2 linked regions of the Jeotgalibacillus aurantiacus genome follow. Each later gene encodes a partner of the first gene's protein in a complex. Links are inferred from orthologs where the notes say so. Each region holds a gene or a part of one and is shown on either strand. Other genes may lie near its edges. The genes, in order: nusB and rpsJ.

Region 1 (16,141 bases):
CCTGACTCTCGTGCTGGCCGTGAATATCAATTAAAGCAGAGCCAACCTCCCTCAGGATGGCAATCGTGACAAGCTTCCCGTTAATTCTGCATGCACTTTTACCGCTGACAGATATGTCTCTTTTTAATAAGATCATTTCATCTTCAATTTCAATGCCGAATTGCTCACATCTTTCATATACAGGATGTGCAGGTGGCACGGTAAATACCCCTTCAATCTCAGCTTTTTTTTCGCCATGGCGGACAAACTCAGCCGATCCCCTGCCTCCTGCAAGCAGCTGGATGGCGTCAATTATAATCGATTTACCCGCTCCGGTTTCACCTGTTAAGACTGTCAGCCCTTCTTCAAAAGAAAGTGACAGTTCTTCAATAATCGCAAAATTTCGTATCGATAAGTCCTGAAGCATTCCAAATCACCTCTGTTTTAGAGCATATCAAGAAAACGCTGGGAAATCACTTTTGATTCTTCTTCAGTGCGACAGATAATCAGGCACGTATCATCGCCACAAATCGTTCCTAAAATTTCTTCCCAGTCAAGATTGTCGATTAACGCACCAATAGCATTCGCGTTACCTGGCAATGTTTTCATCACTAACAGGTGACCAGCTCCATCGATTCTTACAAACGCATCTGTCAGCGTTCGTTTCAGTTTCTGAAGAGGATTAAAGCGCTGGTCTGCTGGCAGACTGTATTTGTAACGGCCGTCCATCATCGGTACTTTTACAAGGTGCAGTTCCTTAATGTCGCGTGAGATGGTTGCCTGTGTGACTGGAAATCCGGCATTTTTGAGCTCATCTACAAGCTCATCCTGTGTTTCGATGTCGTTGTTGACGATGATTTCTCTGATTTTGATGTGGCGCTGTCCTTTGTTGATCATGTTGTTCACTCCGTCTGTATGAATATTTATACTTAATTATACACTTATAGTATCGTATTCGTATGGATTTGTACATAAATGGGCTGGGGGAATTGTGGAAGATTTGAATGGATTATGTAGTATTTTAGGGGAATGTTGATGTAAAACCGGTCTGAACTCACCCTTCGCTTTCCGCGGCCGCGCGGTGAGCCAGCTAATGCTCCGCATTACGCTGTCTCACCTGTCGCTTCTCTGCCGCAGGAGTCTACGGGTGAGTCCAGACCTTTAGGGAGTTTTACTGGCCCTTTTATAATGGCTTAAATGGGGGCAGTGACTTTTTGATAAAAAGAAAACAGCTGGGGTGTCAGCTGTTTTCTTTTTTGGCTTTTTTGAAGTTTGTGTGTGCTTCTTCGACGATTGCATCGGCCTGGACGGATTCGTTCATTTGGCCGGGCTGGCTTTCTGATGTTTTGAGGTGGAGCAGGAATTCGATGTTTCCGTCTCCGCCGGTGATCGGTGAATAGGATCCATTCACAACATCAAATCCTTCAGCAAGTGCAAACCGGATCATGTTGTGCAGCACTTCTCTATGAATGGATGCCTCTCTTACAATACCTTTTTTACCTACTTGATCGCGTCCCGCTTCGAATTGCGGTTTTACGAGTGCGATGACGTCGCTGCCTGGTTTGAGCAGTGTTCTGAGCACGGGAAGGATGATTTTCAGGGAGATAAAGGATACATCAATGGATGAGAAATCCGGAATCCCTCTTTTAAGATCTTCAGGTGTCAGATAGCGGAAGTTGGTTCTTTCCATGACTTCCACTCTGTCGTCCTGCCTCAGTTTCCAAGCCAGCTGGTTGTAGCCTACATCAACGGCATAAGACATGGCAGCTCCTTTTTGAAGCGCGCAGTCTGTAAATCCGCCGGTTGATGATCCGACATCAATCATGGTTTTACCTTCGATTTCTATATCAAATGCCTGTAATGCTTTTTCTAGCTTTAATCCTCCACGGCTTACATACGGCATTACTTTTCCTTTAACGGATAATACCGTATCCTCAGGGATTTTTTCTCCCGGTTTATCAAGCCGTTCTTCATTTGCATAGACAAGGCCGGCCATAATGGCTCTTTTCGCTTTTTCCCGCGTTTCAGCCAGTCCCTGTTCTACAAGGAGGATATCAATACGCTGTTTTTTAACCTTCATTCACTTACGCCCTTTTTTCTTTAGCCGGAACCATGGACTGAATCAGTTCAACCGCACGGCTCTCCGTTAAATTAATTTCTTCAAGCAGTTTTCCAACGCTGCCATGCTCAATAAACTGATCTGGAATGCCCATACGTTCAATCGTAGCATGGCCGAACCCTGCATCGTGTGCAAACTCTAATACCGCACTTCCAAAACCACCCTGCAGCACTGCTTCTTCGATTGTCAGCAGTGGCATATTCAGCTTCAAAAGGTCCATCATCATCGCTTCATCAAGCGGTTTAATAAACCGTGCGTTGACAACTTTAACTGAAAGTCCTGACTTCGCAAGCTTATCAGCTGCATTTAAAGCCATCGGAATTGTCGTTCCAAATGTCAGAATCGCTGCATCCGAGCCTTCTCTCAGCACTTCCCATGAACCGATCGGCAAAGCGGAAAGTTCTTCATCCATTTCAACACCTGATCCGTTCCCTCTTGGATAACGCATCGCAATCGGGCCATCGTCATAGGTTAATGCCGTGTGGACCATATGCTGTCCTTCATTTTCATCCTTTGGCATCATGACAACCATATTAGGCAGGCTGCGCAGGAAGGCAATATCAAATACACCCTGATGCGTTTCGCCGTCAGCCCCTACAAGGCCGGCACGGTCAATACCGATGAAGACGTTCAGGTTCTGTCTGCAAATGTCATGAACGACCTGATCGTAAGCTCTTTGCAGGAAGGTTGAATAAATCGCCAGAAACGGCTTCATTTTTTGGGTCGCGAGTCCCGCTGCGAGTGTTGTCGCATGCTGCTCTGCAATCCCTACGTCAAACATACGATCCGGAAACTCACTCGCAAATCCTTCCAGCTTTGATCCAACAGGCATTGCTGGAGTAATGGCGACAATTCTTTCATCTGTACGTGCAGATTTTCTTACCGTTTCACTTACGAGCGCGCTCCACGCCGGTCCCTTTACCGCTGATTTAATCAAGTCACCAGTGTCGATTTTGTAAGGGCCGGTACCATGCCATGTACCAACTTTGTCATTTTCAGCAGGGTGAAAACCTTTTCCTTTTTTTGTAATAACATGAAGCAGCACAGGACCTTTCGTTTTCTTGGCAAATCGGATGTTTTCATCAAGTTCGTCAAAATTATGGCCATCTACCGGTCCAAGGTAAGTGAATCCAAGCTCTTCAAAAAACATGCCTGATACGAGCAGATATTTTAAGCTGTCTTTAACCCGCTCAGCCGTTGTGGCAAGCTTTCCGCCAACAGCCGGAATTTTTTTCAGGATATATTCAAGATCATCTTTTGCTTTATTATATTTCCCTGCCGTTCTCATTCTCCCGAGTACGCTATGAAGAGCTCCGACATTCGGTGCGATTGACATTTCATTGTCATTGAGCACGACAATCATATCTTTCTTTTCATGCCCAATATGATTTAACGCCTCAAGTGCCATACCACCGGTTAGCGCTCCGTCTCCGATAATAGGAACAACGTAGTTAGAGTCCCCTTTAATATCACGTGCAATCGCCATACCCATCGCAGCAGATAATGATGTTGAACTGTGGCCTGTTTCCCAGACGTCATGCTCACTTTCATTCATCTTCGGGAATCCGCAAAGTCCTTTAAACTGACGAAGCGTATCAAACTTATCTCCACGTCCGGTCAGTATTTTGTGGACATAAGACTGGTGCCCGACATCCCATAAAAACTTATCCTTCGGGCTGTCGAAATGCTTGTGTAAAGCAAGTGTCAATTCGACCACACCAAGATTCGGACCGATATGTCCTCCCGTAGCGGAGAGGTTTTCAATCAAAAAATCCCGAATATCCTGGCTTAACTCAACCATCTCTTCTTTAGACAGATTTTTTAAAAACGCCGGATCCTTAATTTTTGTTACGTCCATATGGATCACTCTCTTTCCTGAAAGGGTCCCGTTATCCATCGCCTTTTTCTTTTTACTTTTCCGGCATCAGATAACAGGTTCATGTCACTAAATTATTTTTTTCGTTTTCTTTGTATTTCAATTATAACAATGTCCGGATTTTACTCAACAAATAGTCGGGTTTGTTGGGTTGGAAAATGTTTTATGGTGTCAGAATCAATTAAATATCACTTTGAGCCCCTGACATTTCCAACATGATGATACCGTGTCATCCACGTAATCTCTTTTTATGTAAAATACCCGTGTAAAGAAAAAATAGCCGCCAGCACACGTGTGATAACGGCTATAGAGATTCTATTTAAGGTTACTTATGATGATCAGTCTGATGATGTCATGTCTATGTTAAGCGTCCAAAACATATAAGTTTTGATCCTTATTGCCGGTATGTCACTGTAGCTAAGTATATCATATCCTGTTTCAGATTGTCTCACTCCACTATCAGCTCGTACGGGAAGCGATCAGGTCTGCTATATCTGCAAGTAAGTCTGGTTCTGGATGGATCTTCTGCAGGGATTCATGAGCTTTTTCAATATGGTATTGCAGCTTTCGTTTTGCTTCCTCCATACCGAGCAGAGCCGGGTACGTGCTTTTTTTGTTCGCCTCATCGCTGCCGACAGGTTTGCCAATCTCATTTTGATCGCCTTCCACATCCAGAATATCATCCCGTATCTGGAAAGCGAGTCCGATATGTTTCGCGTAATCACCAAGAAGATTCAGTTCTCTGTCATCCAGACCACTGATGATGCCTCCTGCTTTTACCGCGTATTCCAATAGCCTGCCAGTTTTGCGGACATGAATGGACTCAAGCTCTTTAATGGTCAGATCAGCTTCCTCACCTTCGATATCAGCAGCCTGTCCACCAACCATTCCCTCTGCTCCTGAAGCTTTCGCAAGTAATCCGATCAGCTTCACCTTTTCTTCAGGCGTAAAGTTTACGGAATCGGCAATGATACCAAAGCTTAGTGTAAGCAGTGCATCTCCGGCTAAAATCGCAAACGCTTCACCAAATACTTTATGATTGGTCGGCTGGCCGCGCCTCAGATCATCATCATCCATACTCGGCAGGTCGTCATGAATTAATGAATACGTATGTATCATTTCAAGGGCTGCGCCTGCTTCGAGCGCACGTTCCGGATTACGGTCAAATGACTGTGCTGTTGCCATCACGAGCAGCGGGCGAATTCTTTTACCCCCTGCTTTTACTGAGTAAATCATGGCTTCTTGAAGTTTTTCAGGACAATCCAATGATGTAATTGCATTTAATAGGACCTGCTCAACTTTTAATTTATTTTTAGTCATGAATTCTGACAATCGGTTCATTTTTATTCCACATCCTCCGGGTCAAGTGGTTTTTCACCTTCATCTGTCATGATCGTCGCCAGCTGTTTTTCCGCATGCTGAAGTTTTTCGTGACAGATTTTCGATAGTTCTACACCTTTCTGGTAATAGGAAATGGCTTCTTCAAGTGGCACATCTCCCTCTTCAAGACGTGAGACAATTTTCTCAAGCTCCTGCATTGCCTCTTCAAATGATTGTTTTTGCTCTGCCATTTTATTCACGCTCCTTGATTTCATCGATTGTACAAAGGAGATCTGATGACTGCAGTGACACTTTGACTGCATCTCCTTCTTTGAGCTGTTGACTGTTTTTAATCAGGTTCCCCTGTTCATCATATACCAGACTGTATCCTCTGTTCATTATTTTTAATGGGCTTAATGCTTCTAACGTGGATACTGACTGCTGAAATTGGTGCGCTTTTACTGTCACGAGTTTCTGTGTGCGGTTTTCAAGCCGGGTATGAAGGGCTGATACGAGTGACCTTTTGTGCTCTATTTGCCTGTCAGGACTGAGCCTGATCAGCCTTTCATGAAGTCTGTCACGGCGGATGCCGGCTTTTTCTTTAATTAAATGAGATTCTCTTGAGAGATTTTCACGCAGCCTGTCTAACTGCTGAACCTGCTGCTCAATTAATTTCTGAGGTTTCTTAAATACAACAGAACCTGTCTGCTTAAACAGTCGTTGTTTATCAAATTGAATTTTTTGATTGACTGCACGGTGAGCCCGGATGGAGGCAGCCATGATTTTCTCACGCACCTCTTCAATATGAGGCACTGCAAGTTCTGCAGCTGCAGTTGGTGTCGGGGCGCGCATGTCAGCAACAAAATCCGCGATTGTTACATCCGTTTCATGCCCGACAGCCGAAATGACCGGGACAGGAAATGCGGCAATGGCTCTGGCAATCTGCTCATCATTAAACGCCCAAAGCTCTTCTATTGACCCGCCACCACGGCCAATAATGACAACATCAAGTTCTTCATCATGCTTTGCTTTTTCTAATGCCTCAAGAATCGAAGGTACGGCTTTTTCGCCCTGGACTGAGCAGGGATAGAGCCTGACGGATACAACTGGATATCGTCTTTTTATCGTGGTCAGAATATCTCTGATCACCGCTCCGGTCGGAGACGTAATGACACCTACTTTAACAGGATAAAGCGGGAGTCCGCGTTTTCTTTCAGCATGGAATAACCCTTCCTCTGACAGCTTTTCCTTTAGCTGTTCATAGGCAAGATACAGGGCGCCGATGCCATCAGGCTCCATTTTTTTCACATAGAGCTGATATTGCCCGCTTGATTCAAATACAGAAACATCCGCCTGAATCAGTACCTCCATCCCGTTTTCAGCCTGGAATTTCAATGAGGAAGCAGCAGAGGAAAACATCACGGCGGCAATTCTTGATTTTCCATCTTTTAATGTGAAATACAAATGTCCGCTCGAATGTTTCTTGAAATTTGACAATTCCCCTTTAATATAAACGTTAGACAGGTGAGGGTCAGCATCAAATTTTCTTTTTATGTATTTTGTTAATGCACTGACAGTCAGGTACCTCGGAGTAGACATACGGTTTCTCCTTTCGGACATGATAAAATATGATTCCGGTATTCAATAAAAAAGCGGCCCCCTTTATATGGGCAATGCCCGGGAGCCACTCTTGATCTTTTATTTCATGCGGGCGCGTTCTGCTGACTCTGTTGTGTTCGCGAGTAACATTGTAATCGTCATGGGTCCGACACCGCCGGGAACAGGTGTGATCGCAGACGCTTTGTCCTTGCAGCCTTCAAAATCAACATCACCACAAAGCTTTCCGGCATCATCTCTGTTCATGCCGACATCAATCACGATCGCTCCGTCTTTTATATGGTCAGCCGTGATCAGATGGCGAATACCTACTGCAGCAATCACAATGTCAGCCTGCTTCGTATGATAGGCCAGATTTTCCGTGCGTGAGTGGCAGATTGTAACCGTCGCATGTTTATTTAATAGCAGCTGTCCCATCGGTTTGCCGACAATGTTACTCCGACCCACGATGACAGCATGCTTTCCGGCAATGTTTATACCTTTATGTTCAAGCATTTTGATTATACCGTACGGAGTGCAGGGGTAAAATGCTTCTCCTCCGGTTTGCATACGGCCAATATTGACCGGGTGAAAACCATCTACATCTTTTTCCGGTTTAATCGCTTCAATAACTGCGGCTTCGCTGATTTGATCAGGTAAAGGAAGCTGTACGAGAATACCGTGAATCCGGTCATTTTCATTAAGGGCGTTCACAACCTCGAGCAATGCGGCTTCTGTCGTCTCTTCAGGAAGTTCGATCAGCTCAGAGTAAATCCCGAGCTCAGTGCACGCCTTTTGTTTCATTGATACGTACGTTTTCGACGCCTGATTATGTCCAACGAGTACAACTGCCAGACCCGGTGGCTGACCGCTCTCCCTTAACTTTTCAATACGGCTTTTTAATTCTTCTCTTATATCCAGTCCGATTTTTCTGCCATCGATTATTTCAGCTGTCATTCTGCTTTTACGCCTCCCGTGTGATCAATCACGTGAATGTAAAGTCGTTACAACCTTTGATAAAACCCCATTCACGAATTTGCTTGATTTTTCATCACCGAAACGCTTAGAGATCTCAACCGCTTCATTCAGGACTACGTTATATGGGACTTCTTCTTTTTTATATAAAAGCTCGTATAACGCTACCCGTAAAATATTCCGGTCCACCCGGGCAAGACGGTCAATCTTCCAGCGCTCGAGATGTCCTTGTATGGTCTGATCGATTTCTGGTTTATTTTCATGTACCCCTGTTACAAGGGCTGTCAGATAATCATCATTTTTTTCATCTTCCAGAATATTTTCAATCGCTTCTTCCGGCTCCATCTCGTTCATATCCATCTGGAATAAAGCCTGCAGCGCTTTTTCTCTGGCCGTTCGTCTTTTCATTTCAAGTTTAACTCCTTCTCTAATTGCATAATATCCATGTCATAAAAAGATCATAGCACAAAATCGCAGTCCCTACTAACGTAACTTCATGAAACTTTCATGATAACGCTGTCAAAATGATCGTGATTCTCACTTTAATAAATCTATCGTAAAACACCCGACGGTTTGTGCTGCCAGGCTGTCCATGCAGCACACAGAAAAAGGTGTCCCCTTATAAGGACACCTTTTACATCTGTCTTTATTCTTCTTCTTCCAGCTTTGCTGATTCGAACTGGATCCCAACAATGTGAATATTAACTTCCTCGGCAACGAGTGCCGTCATATTCTGCAGTGTCTGGCGGATATTATCCTGCAGCTTCTGGGCAACAGTCGGAATCGAGATCCCGAACTTCACCGTACAGTACACATCAAGGATAATGCCCTCTTCTCCAAGCTCGACCTTCACGCCTTTACCGTGATTTTTCTTACCGAGTCTCTCAGCAACACCGGATGCAAAGTTGCCGCGCATTTGAGCAATTCCGTCTACCTCAGAAGCAGCGATACCGGCAATTACTTCAATCACTTCCGGAGCAATTTCAATTTTACCCAACTGATTTTGTTCCAGGCTGCTCATTTGGAGCAGATTATTCTGATTCTCAGACATCATAATATCCTCCTTTTATTCAGCCTTCTTAGACATAATATCATACGTCTCCAAAAACTTGGTGTTAAAATCTCCGCCTGTAAATACATCATGATTCAGAAGCTTCAGGTGGAAAGGAATCGTTGTATGAATGCCTTCAATGACAAACTCGGAAAGCGCGCGCTTCATTTTCGCAACAGCTTCATCACGTGTTGTGCCGTATGTGATAACCTTGGCAATCATGGAATCATAGTAAGGCGGAATTTCATAGCCGGGATAAGCTGCAGAGTCAACACGCACACCAGGACCACCCGGGGGCAGGTACATCGTGATTTTTCCGGCTGAAGGCATGAAATTCTTTTCAGGATTTTCTGCATTGATGCGGCACTCAATCGACCAGCCTGTGAATTCAACTTCTTCCTGTGTGATTGGCAGCTTTTCACCTGAGGCTACACGAATCTGTTCTTTAATCAGATCAACACCTGTTACCATTTCTGTAACGGGATGTTCAACTTGTATACGTGTATTCATTTCCATGAAATAAAATGACTGTTCGTTATGATCATAAATAAATTCGACCGTTCCGGCACCCGTATATTTCACAGCTTCAGCTGCTTTTACGGCAGCATCACCCATTCTCTCACGGACCTTTTGATCGAGCGCAGGAGAAGGTGTTTCTTCAAGCAGCTTTTGCAGACGGCGCTGGATCGAGCAGTCCCGCTCACCGAGGTGAATGGTATTGCCATGGCTGTCGGCAAGCACCTGGATCTCAACGTGTCTAAAATCCTCAATATATTTTTCAATATAAACACCCGGATTACCGAATGCTGTTTCTGCTTCCTGCTGCGTTACCTTCATGCCTTTTTCAAGGTCTGCAGGTGTTTTCGCCACACGGATTCCTTTACCTCCGCCGCCTGCTGTCGCTTTAATAATGACCGGGTAACCGATCTCCTCAGCAAGGGTAAGGGCATCATCAATAGAGGCTACAATGCCTTTTGAACCCGGCACGACAGGAACGCCTGCTTCACGCATCGTCTCACGTGCCACATCCTTCGTTCCCATTTTTGAAATAGCCTCAGGACTTGGTCCAATAAAAATGATATTGCAGTCTCTGCACAGTTCAGCAAAGTCCACGTTTTCAGCGAGGAAACCATAACCTGGATGAATCGCATCCGCTCCAGTCAGTTTGGCTGCTGAAATCACATTCGTAAAGTTTAAGTAGCTGTCTCTTGAAAGCTTCGGCCCGATACAGACCGACTCATCAGCAAGCTGCACGTGCAGGGCTTCTCTGTCCGCTTCAGAATACACAGCTACGGTTTCTATATCCATCTCTTTACATGCTCTGATAATACGTACCGCAATTTCTCCACGGTTCGCAATCAATACCTTTTTAATCATACGTCTTCTCTCCTAACTATTCTTTAACAAGAAAAAGAGGCTGTCCGTATTCTACCAGCTGGCCGTTTTTGACCAGTACCTCAACGATTTCTCCATCCACTTCCGCTTCAATTTCGTTAAACAGCTTCATCGCTTCAACGATACAAACAGGCGTATCCTTGCTCACCTTTGATCCAACCTTCACAAAAGGATCTGCATCAGGCGAAGAAGCCTCATAGAAAGTGCCGACCATCGGTGATTTAATTTCAACTGTTCCTTCAAGAGATGGCGTTTCTACTGCAGGAGCAGCTGCTTTTTCTTCCTGCACTGCAGCCGGTGCCGTTTCCTGAACGGGTGCCTGCTGAACGGGAGCTGTCTGCTCAGGTGCGCTTGTGACAACCTGCTCAACCTGGTGTACGACAGCATTGGACTGCTTGCGCATTTTAATTTTTGCACCATCTTGCTCGTATGTAAATTCATCAATTGAAGACTTGTCAATCAGTTTAATTAACTCTCTGATTTCCTGTACTTTTAACATAGTAGACACTCCTTGACTTTTATAATTAGTTATTAGCAGCAGCTACTAATATCATACGATAACAACTGCCCATAATTCAACTTCATGTAAAAAACGTTTTATTTAAACGCTTACATAATGGATATTGTAACATACTTCACTCTCAACCCGGATGCAATTTCCTGCATAATAGATCGTATGGAAATTGTCAGGGTGATTAAAGCTTCCACCACGATCTGCTAACAGCCAAAAAGCCGGAACATGCGCTTTATAAGCGCTCTGTTCCGGCTTTTAATTACTCAGCTGATTCTGCCTGTTCAGACGGTTCGAACATCACGGATACAAATGCCTGCTCACCAAGCTCTCTTCGTCCGAGCTGAACGAGCTCATTGGCGGCTTCTTTCGAGTGTTCATTTTCAGCCGATTTAACGGTGATCAGCACTCTGTTGTCCTCTGAACGCACAAGCGCATCTTCATAACCGAGTGCTTTAATCATGGATTCGATCATCTGCTCTTTTGTTTCTAGTTTCGTTAATTCTTCCATCGCAGCATAGGCCTCATTTTTTTCAGCTGCTGAAAATTCAGTTGAAGCGACTTTGGAAGTCAGCTGTTCACGCAGTGCACTTCTTTCGTCCTGAACCTCCATACGTAATACGTCAAATAATTCATCTCCAGCTGCTTCGGATGTTACATCCACTTCATCTTCAAGCAGCCATTCATCCGAATCTTCCCCTAACACCATTTCAGCTGACTCATCAAGTGTAATCGGTGACAATTCTTCAGAAGGCGAGAATACATAATATACGGATAAAACGACAACTAAACTTACCATCGTTAACAGCCACACGGTTTGCTTTTTAAGCATTAATATCCATCTCCTTATTCATAAGGTATAACAGCTACGCGGTGTGATGAAACATCCAGCGCTTTTGATACGGCTTCTGCAATCTGTTTTTTTACTTTTGCCTCTTGTCCATTTTCAGCCACAATCATGACACCTGTTATCGCCGGTTTTTCTATGTAACTCAACACGGGTGCCCCCTGCTGTGACTGGTTCCCGAAAACGAGCTGCGAGGTCATCGAGTTCCGGTCAGCCGCCGAGCTGAATCCTTCCTTCTGATCCTCGGACTGATCCTGCTGCGTCGTTTCATTACGGGCAAAAATCTTTTTTTCACTTGTCCCCAACGTCACCATGACTTCCACTTTGTTTGTTCCAAGTGCTTTTTTCAACATGGCTTCCAGTCTTTTTTCAGCTTCGTTTTCAAGCTTTTTGATCTGCTCGAACTCTTCCTCCGTCTCGCTTACAGGAATCGTGGTCACTTCTTGTTCAGAGGGCTCTCTTCCCTGTAAAACGAGGATCAGCCCGATGATCAGCAAAAGCAGAATCAATGGCCATTTCTTTTGAAACGTCGGATCTCTTGATGAAAACAGCGTCTTCAGCTTGTCCATCATTCCCTCCCCGGTTGTTCGTTGATATGATAAATGATCTGGTCATTCTCCATTTCCCACAGCGCTGCCAGCCGCTCTTTCAGATTTCTGCCGCTTTCAAATCCCCCTTTAATATAGATGTGAACGTTCGAACCGTCATTTAATCTGACGGCCTCAACCCGGCATTCACAGTCTGTTTCCAGTGCTTCCTGCGCCTGTCCTCTCAGTGCTTCTTCCGCCTGCTCTAATAAATATGTATCCCGCTTGTCATTCATTCCATCAATTATTTGTTCTCCCCGTTCGCGTTCTGATTTTAACCACGCTGTATTAAAAAAATTGTGCATGATCAGGTGATGCTCTGATTCATCCATCAGTGATTTGACCGGGGTGATGAGCCATAGCAGGAAAAACAGTCCTGCAATGAGTCTGATAAACGGTTTCCACGAGTCTGATGGCGCAGCAGCACTTGCCAATATGAGTAATACTATCAATACAAGCAGCTGAGAAGCCCAAGAATAAAAGGTCACATCCATCACCTCACCTGATCATTAGCGGAATATTACTGACGAATAAAAGGATGATGATCGCCAGAAAGAAATTGCAGCAAATAAATAATAGAGCAGCACCTATATGAAAAAGACCTTTGCTGACCGCATCAACCGCCTGAATTAAAGAAGGGTGACCAACCGGCTCCATCACAACAGCTGACAGCCTGTACATCAGCGCAATCACCAGAATCTTTATGGCTGGAAACAGCACAATCATCAGCAATAAACAGGCACCGGCAAGACCGATCGCATTTTTAGCCAGGACAGAGGAAGCGAGCAGAAGATCTGCCGTATCCGATACGACTTTCCCAACGAAAGGTATAAATGTTCCAACCATCGTTTTCAAGGACTTAGCCGCTACACCGTCCGCTACAGAAGCCGTTACGGTCTGAACTGATAATATCGTGGTCGAAATGACAGCTGATAAGCCGAGGATCCACAACCCGAGCTGTCTGCAAAAGGCAGCGAATTTTCCTGTATTAAATGAGCTGGAGAACGTATTGGCGAGATCAAAAAAGATCGCCAGAATAAAAAGCGGGATAATGACCGTTTTGAGAAGCAGCATGGAAAAATGAATCATGGCGAGCATGATCGGATAGGAGACGGCAGATGAAGCAGGTCCGCCTGAAAAGGTAATCGACGCCATATACAAAGGCAGTAAGGCATAAAGAAAATCACCCATCATATGAAGCGCATCATAAAAATATTCCAGACACTTCTGTATACTTTTAATGACTGTCATCAGGAGCAGACCGGTTAAAACCAGCGGACTGACTTCCGCTGCAGCCTGATGAGAAAAAGACTGGTGCAAAATCTGAAGAATCGATCCGATCACCAGGAATAACAGCAGCCAAAAAATGATCTGCATATTTTCAGCGATCTGATGAAAAAAAAACATCGAAAAACCTGAAAACCATTCTGTGAACGTTTCTGACGGATTGGTAACTGCTTCAAAAAATGTTTGTTTTGAGAGCTCCGGCATGTACTCACCATAATCCACGGACAGTTCGTCCCAATATTTGAGCCACGTGTCATGTTCCGGGGCCATAAGCTGATCCTGCTTCATCTGCTCCTGCTGTATGGGTACACTCATCAGAACGGCTCCTTGGCGAACTGATCCGGCAACAGCATTAGCATATTTTCCATTAATTCAATAAAAACCGGGAACGCAATCATCAGAATGATCATTTTGCCCGTCCATTCAATAATGATGGCGAGTAGAGGCTGATCCATCGATTTTAATAGATGGATGCAGATTTCTGATAAAAATGCGATGAGCAGTACTTTTAGCAAAATGGATGAATATTCTCCGAGACCCGGAACATACCCCGCAAACTGATGAAGCATCGTGACAGCCATTTTCAAAGCGTGCAGGAGCTCTGTCAGCAGTAAAACACTCCCGCAAAGCGTCAGCAATATGGCAACCTGCGGCGATCGTTCTTTAATGACAAGCGCTAAAAATCCGATTAAAAAACAAATCCCTGCAGTCCGGATTAACTCCTCCATCGGCAGCACACTCTATTCATAAAACATAAGGACGGAACGGACAGCACTGAAAAAAGTATCAAGTGCCTGCAGCACAATAAACAGCACGTATATAAAGCCGAAAAACGCAAGCCACTGCGCATATTCTTTCTTTCCCGCCTGATCCAGAACAGTGTATAAAAAGGCCACGACAAGTCCCACTCCTGCAATTTTAAATAATATGTCTGCATCTATGATCACCTGCTACCTCTCCTGTCATCAGCTTAAAAGCAATATTGCGAGCAGACCGCACGTCACCCCGGCAACTCTGTATATTTTTACAAACTTCCCCTCACGCTCAAGCGCCTGTTCATATCTTGCCTGTAAACCTGATACCGTAAAGTTAAGATCACGCTCCACCATCTCGGCATTCATCCCCTGAAACGCCTCACCAATCCTCATCACCCAGCTTACATCCTCAGCATCCAGGCAGGAAAATTCACCGGTTTGCACAACCGTATCCTTCCATATTTCAGGAAGCGGCTTATCCTCCTGTCCCATGTTTGCTTTCAGCGCTCTAAAAAAAGGAACGAGCAGAGAATCTGACTGTTGCTGGTAGCGGATGATTTCCATCATGGACGTTTGTCTGCCGGAGACTTCTCCAAGCATCCAGTGGCACGCTCTCACAATATCAAGTAAAACGAGCCTCCTCTTTCTTAAAATGGAAGCCCTTCGCATACCTTCAAGTGTAAAACTGACCACAATACAGCCTGCACCTATGGCAAACATCATCATTTTTCAACCTCTTCAATCGCTTCACCCTGAAACTCAAGGAGATAATGATCACACGTACAGCGCAGTGTGAAATGGACAGTCTTTTCTAATAGTTCCCGGAATCCGTTTTTTTTCAATAGATCATCATAGCTGCTGGCGTGTGCCGTCATAAAAAGAATGACACCTGAAGCGACTGCTTCCTTGATCGAACCGAGATCCTCAAGACTTCCGATCTCATCCACGATCATGACGTCAGGACTCATGCTCCTGACCATCCATTGAATGCCAAGTGTTTTCGGACACTTATCGAGCACATCCAGACTCAGCCCAAACGTCAGCTGCGGAACCCCCTGCCAGGAGGCGGCAATTTCTGACCGTTCATCTACAACACATACCGTCCTCAGAGGAATGTCAGTTATTGTCTCAGATCCCCCTGAAAGAATCCGGGCTGAATCCCTCAAAAAGGTCGTCTTCCCACTTCCCGGCATCCCGTAAATAAGTAGATGCGGCAACCTATCAGGTTCTCTTGTACAGAGAAGCTTTAGAACCTGTTCTGCACATCCGATTTTTTCATGGGCAATCCGGATCGCAAAGGATGTGACATAACGGAATGCCTGAACCTGATCTGTTTTTGACGCCACTTCACCTGAAAGGCCGACCCGATGCCCTCCTTTCAGCGTAATAAATCCGGATGTGATGTCTTTTGTATGGGAGTATAGGGAATAGCTCGTCAGCCTGTCCATTAAATAAAAGCAGTCATCCTCTGTCACTTCATAATGAATTTCCTTTCTCTGATTCAGCCCGATCAGTTCAATATGACGGTTCATACGGATCCTGATTTCATGCCAGCCGGTAAGCGATTCACCCGCAGCGGGCAATATGTATTCCTGCAGATTTCTGGTGAAAAGCGAGTAGATCATATGCATGTGCTGATACTCCTTTTTTGAGACACTTACTTTTACGTTCATTCTATGGTGAGCAGCGGTAATTATGACGAAGAGCTTTTTGCCCTCAACCATCCTCATGACTGTTTACACACAAAAAAGTCCGGCATCTACGCTTGCAGCGTAAATACCGGACTTTTTTCAAATGCTTTTATTTTCTTGAAACGTATGAAGAATCAGTCGTGTTGATGACC
Region 2 (12,930 bases), on another replicon or contig:
ATGGAAGCTGTAGATAGCTACATCCCAACTCCAGAGCGTGACACTGAAAAGCCATTCATGATGCCAGTTGAGGATGTATTCTCAATCACTGGTCGTGGTACAGTTGCTACTGGACGTGTTGAGCGTGGACAAGTTAAAGTCGGTGACGAAGTAGAAATCATCGGTCTTTCTGAAGAGCCTAAGAAGACAACTGTAACAGGTGTTGAAATGTTCCGTAAGCTTCTTGACTATGCAGAAGCTGGAGACAACATCGGTGCACTTCTTCGTGGTGTATCACGTGACGACATCAACCGTGGACAGGTTCTTGCTAAGCCAGGAACAATCACTCCACACACAAACTTCAAAGCTGAAGTTTACGTTCTATCAAAAGAAGAAGGTGGACGTCACACTCCATTCTTCACTAACTACCGCCCACAGTTCTACTTCCGTACTACGGACGTAACTGGCGTATGTAACCTTCCTGAAGGAGTAGAAATGGTTATGCCTGGCGACAACATCGAAATGACTGTTGAGCTAATCTCTCCTATCGCAATCGAAGAAGGAACTAAGTTCTCTATTCGTGAAGGTGGACGTACAGTAGGCGCTGGCGTTGTTGCTTCTATCCAGAAGTAATTTCTGCTGACGAATACACAATCCTGCATCCTTTTGGGTGCAGGATTTTTTCTGTTTAAATGGAGATGTGTGGAAAGGGAGGTTTAAGAAAACAGGGATGTCAGGATCAAATCATTTAGTGAGAGAGGACAATAAAGAGAAAGTAACGCATAATAAACACCGAACCCCGCAAAATAATCGCTCACCTCCGCACAACCCCCAACTGCCAACCCTCTATCCATCCAACACAAAAACAGCTACACTACTCTTATAGAAGAAACCCGTCACGCAGAAAGGGGCACCACCCATTGGAACCAATCCATCTCTGGCTTTCCGTTTTTGATAAACACACGAAAAAACCGAAACAGTCGATACAGCCGATCCTTCCCGCAGTCACGCTCGCTTACCAGCAATCACGATCAAACCAAGACGTGACGCAGCAGGAAGCGCTGGATGATCTCAAGCACCTTCTGCAAGAAGGGGCATACGTTCCTCTCTTAAAAGTCTGGGAGAACCAGGGCTACTTCAGAATAGAAGAGAGACATTTCGGCTCCATGACGTCACGCTTATTTCACCTTGCGCCTAAAGCAGCTAAAGAAGACCGCGACCGAAAGAAACTGAGAGAGCGCCAGGAGCTGCTCACACTTACAAATGACGATTTTCATTACCTCGCTTTCAGCTCACTTCTCAATGCCAGACACAGCATGTACAAGCCATCCAAGGAGGAGCAAACACCATACTGGATCGCAGCCTCCTCAATCATTCAAGGCAGAAAAACCTGAGAATTTTCTGCCTATTTCCTCACCCCTTGAAACACGTCAGCATCCCCCGTATAATAAACAAAGTGTACTTGGAAAGGATTTTCGTAACAGGGGTTGCGCAATCCGATTTTTTTCTGTATACTATTTAATGTTGGTCTTTGACTTGCGATGATGCAGGAGGTTGCCGACACACCCGGCCGCTTTGCCATGGCTCGTGTGTGGGAAATTTCTGCGGAGAATGTCTATTCCTAAATAGGCGAAAAAGGAGGGAAAATAATGGCAAAACAAAAAATCCGTATCCGTTTGAAGGCATACGATCACAGAATTCTTGATCAGTCTGCTGAAAAGATTGTTGAAACTGCAAAGCGTTCAGGTGCAAGTGTTTCGGGTCCAATCCCGCTTCCAACTGAAAAGTCAGTTTACACAATTCTTCGTGCGGTCCACAAATACAAGGATGCTCGTGAGCAGTTTGAAATGCGCACACACAAGCGCCTGGTAGACATTGTGAACCCAACACCACAAACGGTAGATGCGCTAATGCGTCTTGATTTACCGTCTGGCGTTGACATCGAAATCAAACTTTAATCAACACAAAAATACATTAATTAAAATTTTAGGAGGTGTGACTAATGACCAAAGGAATCTTAGGAAGAAAGATTGGTATGACTCAGGTTTTTGCTGAAAACGGCGACCTTATCCCAGTTACAGTAATCGAAGCGACTCCAAACGTAGTCCTTCAAAAGAAAGCTGTTGATACTGACGGATATGAGGCGATCCAGATCGGTTTCGAAGACAAGCGCGAAAAGCTTGCTAACAAGCCATCTAAAGGACATGCTGCTAAAGCTGAAACCGCTCCTAAGCGCTTCGTCCGTGAAATCCGCGGTGTTGAGCTTGGCGAGTATGAGGTTGGTCAAGAAGTCAAGGTTGATATTTTTGCAGAAGGCGACACAGTAGACGTTACTGGAATTTCCAAGGGTAAAGGTTTTCAGGGTGCAATCAAGCGTCACAACCAATCCCGCGGACCAATGTCTCACGGTTCTCGTTACCACCGTCGTCCTGGTTCAATGGGTCCTGTTGATCCAAACCGCGTATTCAAAGGTAAGCTATTACCTGGACGCATGGGCGGAGAAAGAATTACAGTTCAGAACCTTTCAATCGTAAAGGTAGATACTGAGCGTAACCTGCTACTTGTTAAAGGGAACGTTCCTGGCCCTAACAAGAGCCTAATCACAGTAAAAAGCGCAATTAAAGCGAAATAATAAACGTTATAGGAAAGGAGGAAACAGGAATGCCTAAAGTATCCGTATTTAAACAAGATGGTTCACAAGCTGGCGATATCGAGCTTAACGAGTCCATCTTCGGCATTGAGCCAAACAACGCAGTGATGTTCGAGACAGTATTGATGCAGCGTGCAGCATTACGTCAAGGAACTCACAAAGTAAAAAATCGTTCTGAAGTAGCTGGCGGCGGTCGTAAGCCATGGCGCCAAAAAGGAACTGGACGTGCTCGTCAGGGTTCGATCCGTTCACCACAATGGCGCGGCGGTGGTACTGTATTCGGTCCAACACCACGCAGCTATGCTTATAAGCTACCTAAGAAAGTTCGCCGTCTGGCAATCAAATCAGCTCTTTCAACGAAAGCTGCTGAAGAAAACATCCTAGTACTAGAGGCGCTTTCATTCGAAACGCCAAAGACAAAGGAATTTGCTTCAGTATTAAGCAGCCTTTCAGTAGACAAGAAGGTCCTAGTAGTGACTGAAGGTCTTGACGAAAACGTTGCTCTATCTGGACGTAATATTCCTGGTGTAACAGTTGTATCTGCTACTGGTGTCAACGTACTAGATGTACTTGGTCACGACAAACTGATCCTGACTAAAGGTGCAGTTCAAAAAGTAGAGGAGGTGCTTGCATAATGGATGCTCGCGAAATCATTAAGCGCCCCGTAATCACTGAGCGTTCTTCAGACCTTATGGGTGAGAAGAAGTACACGTTCGAAGTCGACACTCGTGCGAACAAAACACAAGTGAAAGACGCAATCCAGGAGATCTTTGGAGTAGATGTTGAGAAAGTAAACATCATGAACTACAAAGGTAAATACAAGCGCGTTGGACGTTATGCAGGTTTTACTAACAAGCGTCGCAAAGCAATCGTAACTCTTACTGAAGATAGCAAAGAAATCGAATTTTTCGAGGTTTAATAAAACCCGATAACTAGAAGAGGAGGGAAAACAAATGGCGATTAAAAAGTACAAACCTACCTCTAATGGTCGTCGCGGCATGACTACTTCTGATTTTGCTGAGATTACAACTAGCAAGCCGGAAAAATCACTTCTTGCACCTATTAAGCGCAAGGGTGGCCGTAACAACCAAGGTAAGTTAACCGTTCGTCATCAAGGTGGAGGCCACAAACGCCAATACCGTGTCATCGACTTCGCTCGTACGAAAGATGGCATTCCAGGACGCGTTGCTACGATCGAATACGATCCAAACCGTTCAGCAAACATTGCACTTATCAACTATGTTGATGGTGAAAAACGTTACATCCTAGCTCCTAAAGGATTAGTAGTTGGAATGGAAGTTATGTCAGGTCCAGAAGCGGACATCAAAACTGGTAACGCACTTCCACTAACAAACATTCCAGTGGGTACAGTTATCCACAATATCGAGCTTAAGCCTGGTAAAGGTGGTCAGCTAGTACGTTCAGCTGGTACATCAGCACAGGTACTTGGTAAAGAAGGTAAATACGTTCTTGTTCGTCTTAACTCAGGCGAAACTCGTATGATCCTTGCTACTTGCCGCGCTACAGTTGGTCAGGTAGGAAACGAGCAGCACGAACTTATCAACATCGGTAAAGCAGGACGTTCACGCTGGTTAGGCAAGCGCCCAACAGTACGTGGATCTGTAATGAACCCGAACGATCACCCACACGGTGGTGGTGAAGGTAAAGCACCGATCGGACGTAAGTCTCCAATGTCACCATGGGGTAAACCAACACTTGGTGCTAAGACTCGTAAGAAGAAAAACAAATCCGATAAATTTATCGTACGCCGTCGTAAAAAATAACGGGATTGAGCTACGGTTCAACATACGAACCGTAGGGCAATCACGAAAGGAGGTTCCAGTATGGGTCGCAGCTTGAAAAAAGGACCTTTCGTGGACGATCACTTAATGTCAAAGGTTGAGAAGCTTAATGAAGCGGACAAGAAGCAGGTTATCAAAACTTGGTCTCGCCGTTCTACAATCTTCCCTAACTTCATCGGTCATACAATCGCTGTATACGATGGACGTAAGCACGTACCGGTTTACGTGACTGAAGATATGGTTGGTCACAAACTTGGTGAATTCGCACCAAGCCGTACGTACAAAGGTCACGCAAGTGATGATAAGAAAACAAGACGCTAATTGAGAGGAGGCTATCCTAATGCAAGCTAAAGCTGTTGCGAGAACAGTTCGTATTGCTCCTCGTAAAGTACGCCTAGTAGCAGATTTAATCCGCGGTAAGCAGGTTGGCGAAGCGGTGGCTATCTTAAACCACACACCACGCTCTGCATCACCAGTAATCGAGAAAGTATTAAAATCTGCTGTAGCGAACGCTGAGCATAATTACGACATGGACATCAACAACCTTGTGATTTCTGAAGCATACGTGAATGAGGGACCAACACTTAAACGTTTCCGTCCTCGTGCACAAGGTCGTGCAAGTGCCATTAACAAACGTACTAGCCACATTACAATCGTGGTATCTGAAAAAAAGGAGGGATAATGCGTGGGTCAAAAAGTACATCCAATTGGACTACGTATCGGAGTCATTCGTGACTGGGAATCAAAATGGTTCGCAGGCAAAGACTATGCAGACTTACTTCATGAAGACCTGAAAGTACGTGACTACATCGAAGGTCGTTTGAAAGAAGCATCTGTTTCTAAAGTAGAAATCGAGCGTGCGGCTAACCGCATTAACATTACAATTCACACTGCAAAGCCAGGTATGGTTATTGGTAAAGGTGGAACGGAAGTCGAAGCACTTCGTAAAGACCTTAACAAAATCACTAACAAGCGTGTTCACATCAACATCGTTGAAATCAAGCGCGCAGACCTTGATGCTAAACTTGTAGGTGAAAACATTGCACGTCAACTGGAAAACCGTGTATCTTTCCGTCGTGCACAAAAGCAAGCGATCCAACGCACAATGCGTGCTGGCGCTAAAGGGATCAAAACTCAGGTTTCTGGTCGTCTTGGCGGAGCAGACATCGCACGTGCTGAACATTACAGTGAAGGTACTGTTCCACTTCATACTCTTCGTGCTGACATCGACTACGCTCACGTTGAAGCGGATACTACGTATGGTAAGCTCGGAGTTAAAGTATGGATCTACCGTGGAGAAGTTCTTCCTACCAGAAACAAGAAGAAATCCGAGGAAGGAGGAAACTAATCATGTTATTACCTAAACGCGTTAAATATCGTCGTGTACACCGCGGAAAAATGCGCGGACAAGCGAAAGGCGGTACTGAAGTAAACTTCGGTGAATACGGCCTTCAAGCTTTAGAAGCGAGCTGGATCACAAACCGCCAGATCGAATCTGCACGTATCGCGATGACACGTTACATGAAACGTGGCGGTAAAGTATGGATTAAAATCTTCCCACACAAGCCTTACACGAAGAAACCTCTTGAAGTCCGAATGGGTTCTGGTAAAGGGGCACCTGAAGGATGGGTTGCAGTTGTAAAGCCGGGTAAGATTATGTTTGAAATCGCTGGAGTATCTGAAGAGGTTGCTCGTGAAGCTCTTCGTCTTGCATCACACAAACTTCCGGTTAAGTGTAAGTTTGTAAAACGAGAAGAAATTGGTGGTGAATCAAATGAAAGCTAATGAAATTCGTGACCTAACCACTGCCGAAATTGAACAAAAAGTAAAATCACTTAAGGAAGAGCTATTTAACCTTCGTTTTCAGCTAGCTACTGGCCAGCTTGAAAACACAGCTCGTATCCGTGAAGTACGAAAAGCCATTGCTCGCATGAAAACCGTGATTCGTGAAAGAGAAATTGGCGCTAACAACTGATAACTGAGAGGAGGTTTGCAGCATGAGTGAACGCAACCAGCGTAAAGTTTATACCGGCCGTGTTGTTTCTGACAAAATGGACAAAACAGTCACTGTAATGGTAGAAACGTATAAGAAACATTCACTTTATGGCAAACGAGTAAAGTACTCTAAGAAGTACAAAGCTCACGATGAACAAAATCAAGCCAAGGTTGGCGATATTGTTCGTATCATGGAAACTCGTCCGCTTTCAGCAACAAAACGTTTCCGTCTAGTGGAAGTCGTAGAAGAAGCGGTTATTATCTAATACATTGTTCGGAAATGTTAATTCCGAAGGGAGGTAACCTACATGATTCAACAAGAATCCCGTTTAAAAGTAGCTGACAACTCTGGCGCACGTGAAGTATTAACCATTAAAGTTCTTGGTGGTTCAGGCCGCAAGACTGCAAACATTGGTGATGTGATCGTCTGCACAGTGAAACAGGCAACACCAGGAGGCGTTGTTAAAAAAGGTGACGTTGTAAGAGCAGTAATTGTTCGTACAAAGAGCGGAGTTCGTCGTAACGATGGAACGTACATCAAGTTCGACGAAAACGCATGTGTCATCATCCGTGACGACAAAGGTCCACGCGGAACTCGTATCTTTGGACCGGTTGCTCGTGAGCTTCGTGACAACAACTTCATGAAGATCGTTTCTCTAGCACCAGAAGTTCTTTAATTGATCAATAACCACCGTATCAAGGAGGTGCGACAGGATGCACGTTAAAAAAGGCGACAAAGTAATGGTCATTTCAGGTAAAGACAAAGGCAAGACAGGTACTGTACTTGCAGCTCTTCCGAAAAAAGACCGTGTTGTGGTTGAAGGTGTGAACATCGTTAAAAAGCACTCAAAGCCATCACAATTGAATCCACAAGGTGGAATCTCCAACATGGAGGCAGCGATTCACGTATCAAACGTGATGCTGATCGATCCGAAAACAAACGAACCAACTCGTGTTGGTTACAAAGTTGAGGACGGCAAGAAAGTTCGTATTGCTAAAAAATCAGGTGAATCTTTAGATAAATAGTTAAGAGGGGAGGTACTCAAGAATGAACCGCCTAAAAGAAAAGTTCAACAGTGAAATCACACCTGCTCTAGTGAAGAAGTTCAACTACACTTCTGTTATGCAGGTACCGAAAATCGACAAAATCGTAATCAACATGGGTGTTGGTGACGCAGTTCAAAACACTAAATCATTAGATACAGCAGTTGAAGAGCTTGCGACTATCACTGGTCAAAAGCCTCTAGTAACAAAAGCTAAGAAATCAATCGCAGGTTTCCGTCTTCGTGAAGGTATGCCAATCGGAGCGAAAGTAACACTTCGCGGCGAGCGTATGTATGAATTCTTAGACAAGCTAGTCTCTGTATCTCTTCCACGTGTACGTGACTTCCGCGGAGTATCTAAAAAGTCTTTCGACGGACGCGGAAACTACACTCTTGGTGTTAAAGAGCAGCTTATCTTCCCAGAGATCGATTATGACAAGGTAAATAAAGTTCGTGGTATGGACATCGTAATTGTAACGACAGCTAAAACAGACGAAGAGTCTCGTGAGCTTCTAACTCAATTCGGTATGCCATTCCAAAAGTAATCTCTACAAAAGGGAGGCGTAAACGTGGCTAAAAAATCAATGATTGTGAAACAACAGCGCAAACAAAAATTTAAAGTACAAGAGTATACACGTTGCGAACGTTGCGGACGTCCACACTCAGTACTGCGTAAATTCAAGCTTTGCCGTATTTGTTTCCGTGAACTAGCATACAAGGGTCAAATTCCTGGCGTTAAGAAAGCCAGCTGGTAATACCCGATTTTGGGAAGGAGGTAAATTAATATGACAATGACAGATCCAATCGCAGATCTTTTGACTCGCATCCGTAATGCGAATCAAGTGCGTCACGAGAAGCTAGAGGTACCTGCTTCTAACATTAAGAAAGAAATCGCAGAAATCCTTAAGCGTGAAGGTTTCATCCGTGACGTTGAATATATCGAGGACAGCCAACAGGGCATTATCCGCATCTTCCTTAAGTACGGTGCGAATAACGAGCGTGTTATCACTGGCCTTAAGCGTATCTCTAAGCCAGGTCTACGTGTTTACGCGAAAGCTGATGAGCTTCCACGCGTACTGAACGGTCTTGGAATCGCAATCGTATCAACTTCAACTGGCGTTGTAACGGACAAAGAAGCTCGTGCTAAGCAAGTGGGCGGAGAAGTTCTAGCATACGTTTGGTAATACTTTTTAATCGAAAGAGAGGTGCAACAAAATGTCTCGCGTAGGAAAAAAACCAATCGAGGTACCTTCAGACGTAACGTTAACTTTTGACGGTTCAACAGTTACTGCAAAAGGTCCTAAAGGTGAACTTACATTCACTTTCAACTCAGAAATGAAATTCGAGCAGGAAGGCAGCACATTAACAGTTGTCCGTCCTTCTGACTCTAAAGAGCACCGTACTATTCACGGTACAACTCGTGCAATCCTTAACAACATGATCGAAGGTGTATCTAAAGGCTTCGAACGTGGTCTTGAGCTTATCGGGGTTGGATATCGTGCACAGAAACAAGGTAACAAGCTTGTTCTTAACGTAGGATACTCTCACCCAGTTGAGATTACACCGGAAGAAGGAATCGAAATCGAAGTTCCTTCAAACACAAAAGTGATCGTTAAAGGTGCTAGCAAAGAGCGCGTAGGTGCACTAGCTGCTAACATCCGCGACGTACGTCCTCCAGAGCCTTACAAAGGTAAAGGAATCCGTTATGAAGGTGAACGTGTTCGCCGTAAAGAAGGTAAAACAGGTAAATAATGCCGCTTAGGCGCATGAAAGGAGTGACCTTGATTGATTACTAAAGTTGACAAGAATGCGGTACGTAAGAAGCGTCATGCACGTGTTCGTACGACAATCACTGGTACTGAACAGCGTCCACGTCTAAACGTATACCGTTCTAACAAGCATATCTACGCTCAACTTATCGATGATGTAAACGGCGTAACACTTGCCAGCGCATCTACAAAAGATAAAGAGCTTGGTCTTGAAAGCGGCGGAAACGTCGAGGCTGCAACAAAAGTTGGCGAAGCAATCGCAAAACGCGCAGCTGAAAAAGGAATGAAATCAGTCGTATTTGATCGTGGAGGATATCTTTACCACGGCCGCGTGAAAGCTCTTGCTGATGCTGCACGTGAAAACGGACTTGAATTTTAATAGAAAAAGGAGGGACAATCCAGATGCGTCGCATTGATCCAAACAAACTTGAACTTGAAGAACGCGTAGTTACGATTAACCGTGTCGCTAAGGTTGTTAAAGGTGGCCGCCGCTTCCGTTTCTCTGCTCTTGTAGTAGTAGGAGACAAGAATGGCCATGTCGGTTTCGGTACAGGTAAAGCCCAAGAGGTACCTGATGCGATCCGTAAAGCAATCGAAGACGCGAAGAAAAATCTGATTGAAGTACCAATGGTAGAAGGAACAACTCCTCACCTTGTTACAGGTCGTTTCGGAGCTGGCTCAATCCTGATTAAACCAGCATCTCCTGGTACAGGAATCATCGCCGGTGGACCGGTTCGTGCGGTACTTGAGCTTGCAGGTGTCCACGACATTCTTTCTAAATCACTGGGATCTAACACACCAATCAATATGGTTCGTGCCACAATTGACGGCCTTAACCAGCTTAAGCGTGCAGAAGATGTAGCTAAGCTTCGCGGTAAGTCAGTGGAAGAACTGTTAGGATAAGGAGGGATAAGTGATGGCAAACAAACTAGCAATTACCCTCACTCGCAGCGTGATCGGACGCAATAAAGATCAGCGTGCAACAGTACAGGCTCTTGGTCTTCGTAAGACTAACCAGACTGTTGAACAGCAGGATAACCCTGCAATCCGCGGAATGATCAATAAAGTGTCTCACCTGGTATCAGTTAAAGAAATCTAATTCAACGTTTACAACAAGGAGGTGCCACTATGAAACTTCATGAGTTAAAACCTGCAGAAGGATCCCGCAGAGAGCGCAATCGCGTTGGTCGCGGTATCGGTTCTGGTAATGGTAAGACTGCTGGTAAAGGTCATAAAGGTCAAAACGCCCGTTCAGGCGGCGGAGTACGCCCAGGCTTTGAGGGTGGTCAGAACCCATTAGCACGCCGTCTTCCTAAGCGTGGATTCACAAACATCCACCGTAAAGAATATGCGGTTATTAATCTTGATGCACTAAACCGTTTCGACGAAGGAACAGAAGTAACACCTGAGCTTCTAATCGAAACTGGTGTAGTAAGCAAAGAGCGTGCAGGAATCAAGGTTCTTGCAAAAGGTACTGTAGAGAAGAAACTGACTGTTAAAGCTCACAAATTCTCTTCTGCTGCTAAAGAAGCAATCGAAGCTGCCGGCGGAACAACTGAGGTGGTTTAATGTTTCGGACAATCTCCAATTTTATGCGCGTGGGTGAAATAAGAAACAAAATTATCTTCACTCTTTTAATGTTGGTGGTCTTTCGGATCGGAACATTCATTCCGGTTCCTGGCGTAGATGCACAAGTTCTTCAGGCACAGGACCAGATGTCCGGCCTGATCGGATTTATGAATACGTTCGGGGGCGGAGCTTTAATCAACTTCTCGATCCTGGCAATGGGAATCATGCCGTATATCACGGCCTCCATCATTGTACAGCTTTTGCAAATGGACGTTGTTCCGAAGTTTGCTGAGTGGTCTAAACAGGGAGATGTTGGACGTCGTAAGCTGGCTCAGTTTACACGTTACTTCACGATTGTACTGGCATTCATCCAGGCAATCGGAATGTCTTACGGCTTTAACCGTATGTATGGTGGAACATTGATTCCGGATACATCGGTGACAACGTACATGCTGATTGCAGTCGTACTTACAGCCGGGACAGCTTTTTTAATGTGGTTAGGAGAGCAGATCACAGCTAAAGGTGTTGGAAATGGTATTTCCATTATCATCTTTGCAGGTATCGTGGCCGCTATTCCTAATGGCGTTAACCAGCTTTACGCACAGCAGATTGAAGGTGCGGGGGAGCAATTGTTCCTGAACATCGTCATTCTGGCACTGCTACTACTTGCGGTTATTGCGATTACGGTCGGAGTAATCTTCGTACAGCAGGCACTGCGTAAAATTCCGGTACAATATGCAAAACGTGTTGGTGGCAACAACGCTCAGGCAACTGGCGGACAGTCGTCACACATTCCATTGAAAGTAAACGCAGCAGGTGTAATTCCGGTAATCTTTGCGATTTCCTTCATTATTACACCACAGACGCTAGTCACTTTCTTTGGACAAAACAACATTACAACAACGATTCAGGATGTATTTGATTACACGCAGCCAATCGGTATGACGATTTACGTTGCGCTGATCGTTGCTTTCACGTATTTCTACGCATTCATTCAGGTGAATCCGGAGAATATGGCTGAAAACCTTAAAAAACAAGGTGGTTATATCCCAGGTATCCGTCCTGGACGTGCAACTCAGGATTACCTGACGAGCGTTCTTTACCGTTTGACTTTCGTAGGAGCGATTTTCCTTTCTGTAATTTCGATCCTGCCGATTTTCTTCATTAATCTTGCTGGTCTTCCACAGTCGGTGCAAATTGGCGGAACAAGCCTGTTGATCATCGTTGGGGTAGCACTTGAGACAATGAAGCAGCTGGAAGCACAGCTGGTGAAGCGGAACTATAAAGGATTCATGAGATAATCACATGGTTTTGGGGTGCTACACCCTGAAGCCCATCTTAAATGAGGGGGCTTACTTGTGAATATTGTTTTAATGGGTTTACCTGGTGCCGGTAAAGGGACTCAGGCTGAACGTATTATTGAAAAATATAACATCCCTCATATTTCGACTGGGGATATGTTCCGTGCAGCAATTAAAAACGGTACGGAGCTTGGATTGAAGGCGAAATCGTTTATGGATCAGGGTGACCTGGTTCCTGATGAAGTAACCATCGGAATTGTTCGTGAACGATTAAGCAATGATGATTGCCAAGAAGGGTTTCTGTTAGATGGATTCCCGAGAACAGTGGCACAAGCCGATGCGCTTGATGCATTACTTAAAGACCTTGGCAAGGAACTCGACTATGTTCTAAACATCAAGGTGGAAAAAGAAGAGCTGATGAAGCGTCTAACCGGCCGTTGGATCTGTAAGACCTGCGGGGCAACGTATCATACAGTCTTCAACCCTCCTGCAGTGGAAGGTAAATGTGATAAAGACGGTGGGGAACTGTACCAGCGTGAAGATGACAAGCCGGAAACTGTTAAGAATCGTTTAGATGTTAATATGAAGCAAACCCAGCCTCTTCTGGACTTTTACGGTTCAAAAGGCGTGCTGAAAGACATCGACGGCCAGCAGAATATCGATAAGGTATTCAGCGACGTGGATGAATTGCTCGGGGGCCTTCGCTAATGATCGTTTGCAAGACTCCTCGCGAGATTGAGATCATGCGCGAAGCAGGCAAGATCGTTGCGTTAACCCATCAGGAGCTGCAAAAGTATATTGCGCCTGGAATCACAACGAAGG

Evidence for each region.
Region 2: the proteins of nusB (region 1) and rpsJ are in contact, whole or in part, in a solved structure (PDB 3D3B), measured with the Escherichia coli proteins. The link is inferred for Jeotgalibacillus aurantiacus from one-to-one orthologs.

The regions. Positions count from the first base shown.
Region 1 is NZ_JACNMS010000002.1:89,598-105,738, reverse strand. What follows is about bases 6,573-9,249. They hold nusB (transcription antitermination factor NusB), read right to left. Parts: upstream 8,274-9,249; coding sequence 7,872-8,273; downstream 6,573-7,871. Other genes in these bases: accC (acetyl-CoA carboxylase biotin carboxylase subunit), read right to left, coding at 8,932-9,249; H7968_RS05245 (Asp23/Gls24 family envelope stress response protein), read right to left, coding at 8,512-8,916; folD (bifunctional methylenetetrahydrofolate dehydrogenase/methenyltetrahydrofolate cyclohydrolase FolD), read right to left, coding at 6,993-7,847; xseA (exodeoxyribonuclease VII large subunit), read right to left, coding at 6,573-6,893. Also shown: DNA repair protein RecN, read right to left, coding at 1-406; ahrC (transcriptional regulator AhrC/ArgR), read right to left, coding at 424-873; H7968_RS05280 (TlyA family RNA methyltransferase), read right to left, coding at 1,220-2,059; dxs (1-deoxy-D-xylulose-5-phosphate synthase), read right to left, coding at 2,064-3,956; H7968_RS05270 (polyprenyl synthetase family protein), read right to left, coding at 4,434-5,315; H7968_RS05265 (exodeoxyribonuclease VII small subunit), read right to left, coding at 5,318-5,545; more of xseA, read right to left, coding at 5,547-6,572; more of accC, read right to left, coding at 9,250-10,293; accB (acetyl-CoA carboxylase biotin carboxyl carrier protein), read right to left, coding at 10,310-10,810; H7968_RS05230 (SpoIIIAH-like family protein), read right to left, coding at 11,085-11,654; H7968_RS05225 (hypothetical protein), read right to left, coding at 11,669-12,238; H7968_RS05220 (stage III sporulation protein AF), read right to left, coding at 12,238-12,744; H7968_RS05215 (stage III sporulation protein AE), read right to left, coding at 12,755-13,858; H7968_RS05210 (SpoIIIAC/SpoIIIAD family protein), read right to left, coding at 13,858-14,271; spoIIIAC (stage III sporulation protein AC), read right to left, coding at 14,284-14,490; H7968_RS05200 (stage III sporulation protein AB), read right to left, coding at 14,509-15,024; and 2 more genes. UniProt on the Escherichia coli protein: Part of the processive rRNA transcription and antitermination complex (rrnTAC). The complex forms an RNA-chaperone ring around the RNA exit tunnel of RNA polymerase (RNAP).
Region 2 is NZ_JACNMS010000008.1:28,911-41,840, reverse strand. The notes cover bases 298-3,282. They hold rpsJ (30S ribosomal protein S10), read left to right. Parts: upstream 298-1,628; coding sequence 1,629-1,937; downstream 1,938-3,282. Other genes in these bases: rplW (50S ribosomal protein L23), read left to right, coding at 3,264-3,282; rplD (50S ribosomal protein L4), read left to right, coding at 2,641-3,264; rplC (50S ribosomal protein L3), read left to right, coding at 1,982-2,611; H7968_RS17040 (hypothetical protein), read left to right, coding at 900-1,373; tuf (elongation factor Tu), read left to right, coding at 298-612. Outside these bases: more of tuf, read left to right, coding at 1-297; more of rplW, read left to right, coding at 3,283-3,548; rplB (50S ribosomal protein L2), read left to right, coding at 3,583-4,413; rpsS (30S ribosomal protein S19), read left to right, coding at 4,474-4,752; rplV (50S ribosomal protein L22), read left to right, coding at 4,772-5,113; rpsC (30S ribosomal protein S3), read left to right, coding at 5,117-5,779; rplP (50S ribosomal protein L16), read left to right, coding at 5,782-6,216; rpmC (50S ribosomal protein L29), read left to right, coding at 6,206-6,406; rpsQ (30S ribosomal protein S17), read left to right, coding at 6,429-6,692; rplN (50S ribosomal protein L14), read left to right, coding at 6,735-7,103; rplX (50S ribosomal protein L24), read left to right, coding at 7,141-7,452; rplE (50S ribosomal protein L5), read left to right, coding at 7,475-8,014; H7968_RS16965 (type Z 30S ribosomal protein S14), read left to right, coding at 8,039-8,224; rpsH (30S ribosomal protein S8), read left to right, coding at 8,255-8,653; rplF (50S ribosomal protein L6), read left to right, coding at 8,685-9,221; rplR (50S ribosomal protein L18), read left to right, coding at 9,255-9,617; and 6 more genes. UniProt on the Escherichia coli protein: Involved in the binding of tRNA to the ribosomes. Part of the processive rRNA transcription and antitermination complex (rrnTAC). The complex forms an RNA-chaperone ring around the RNA exit tunnel of RNA polymerase (RNAP).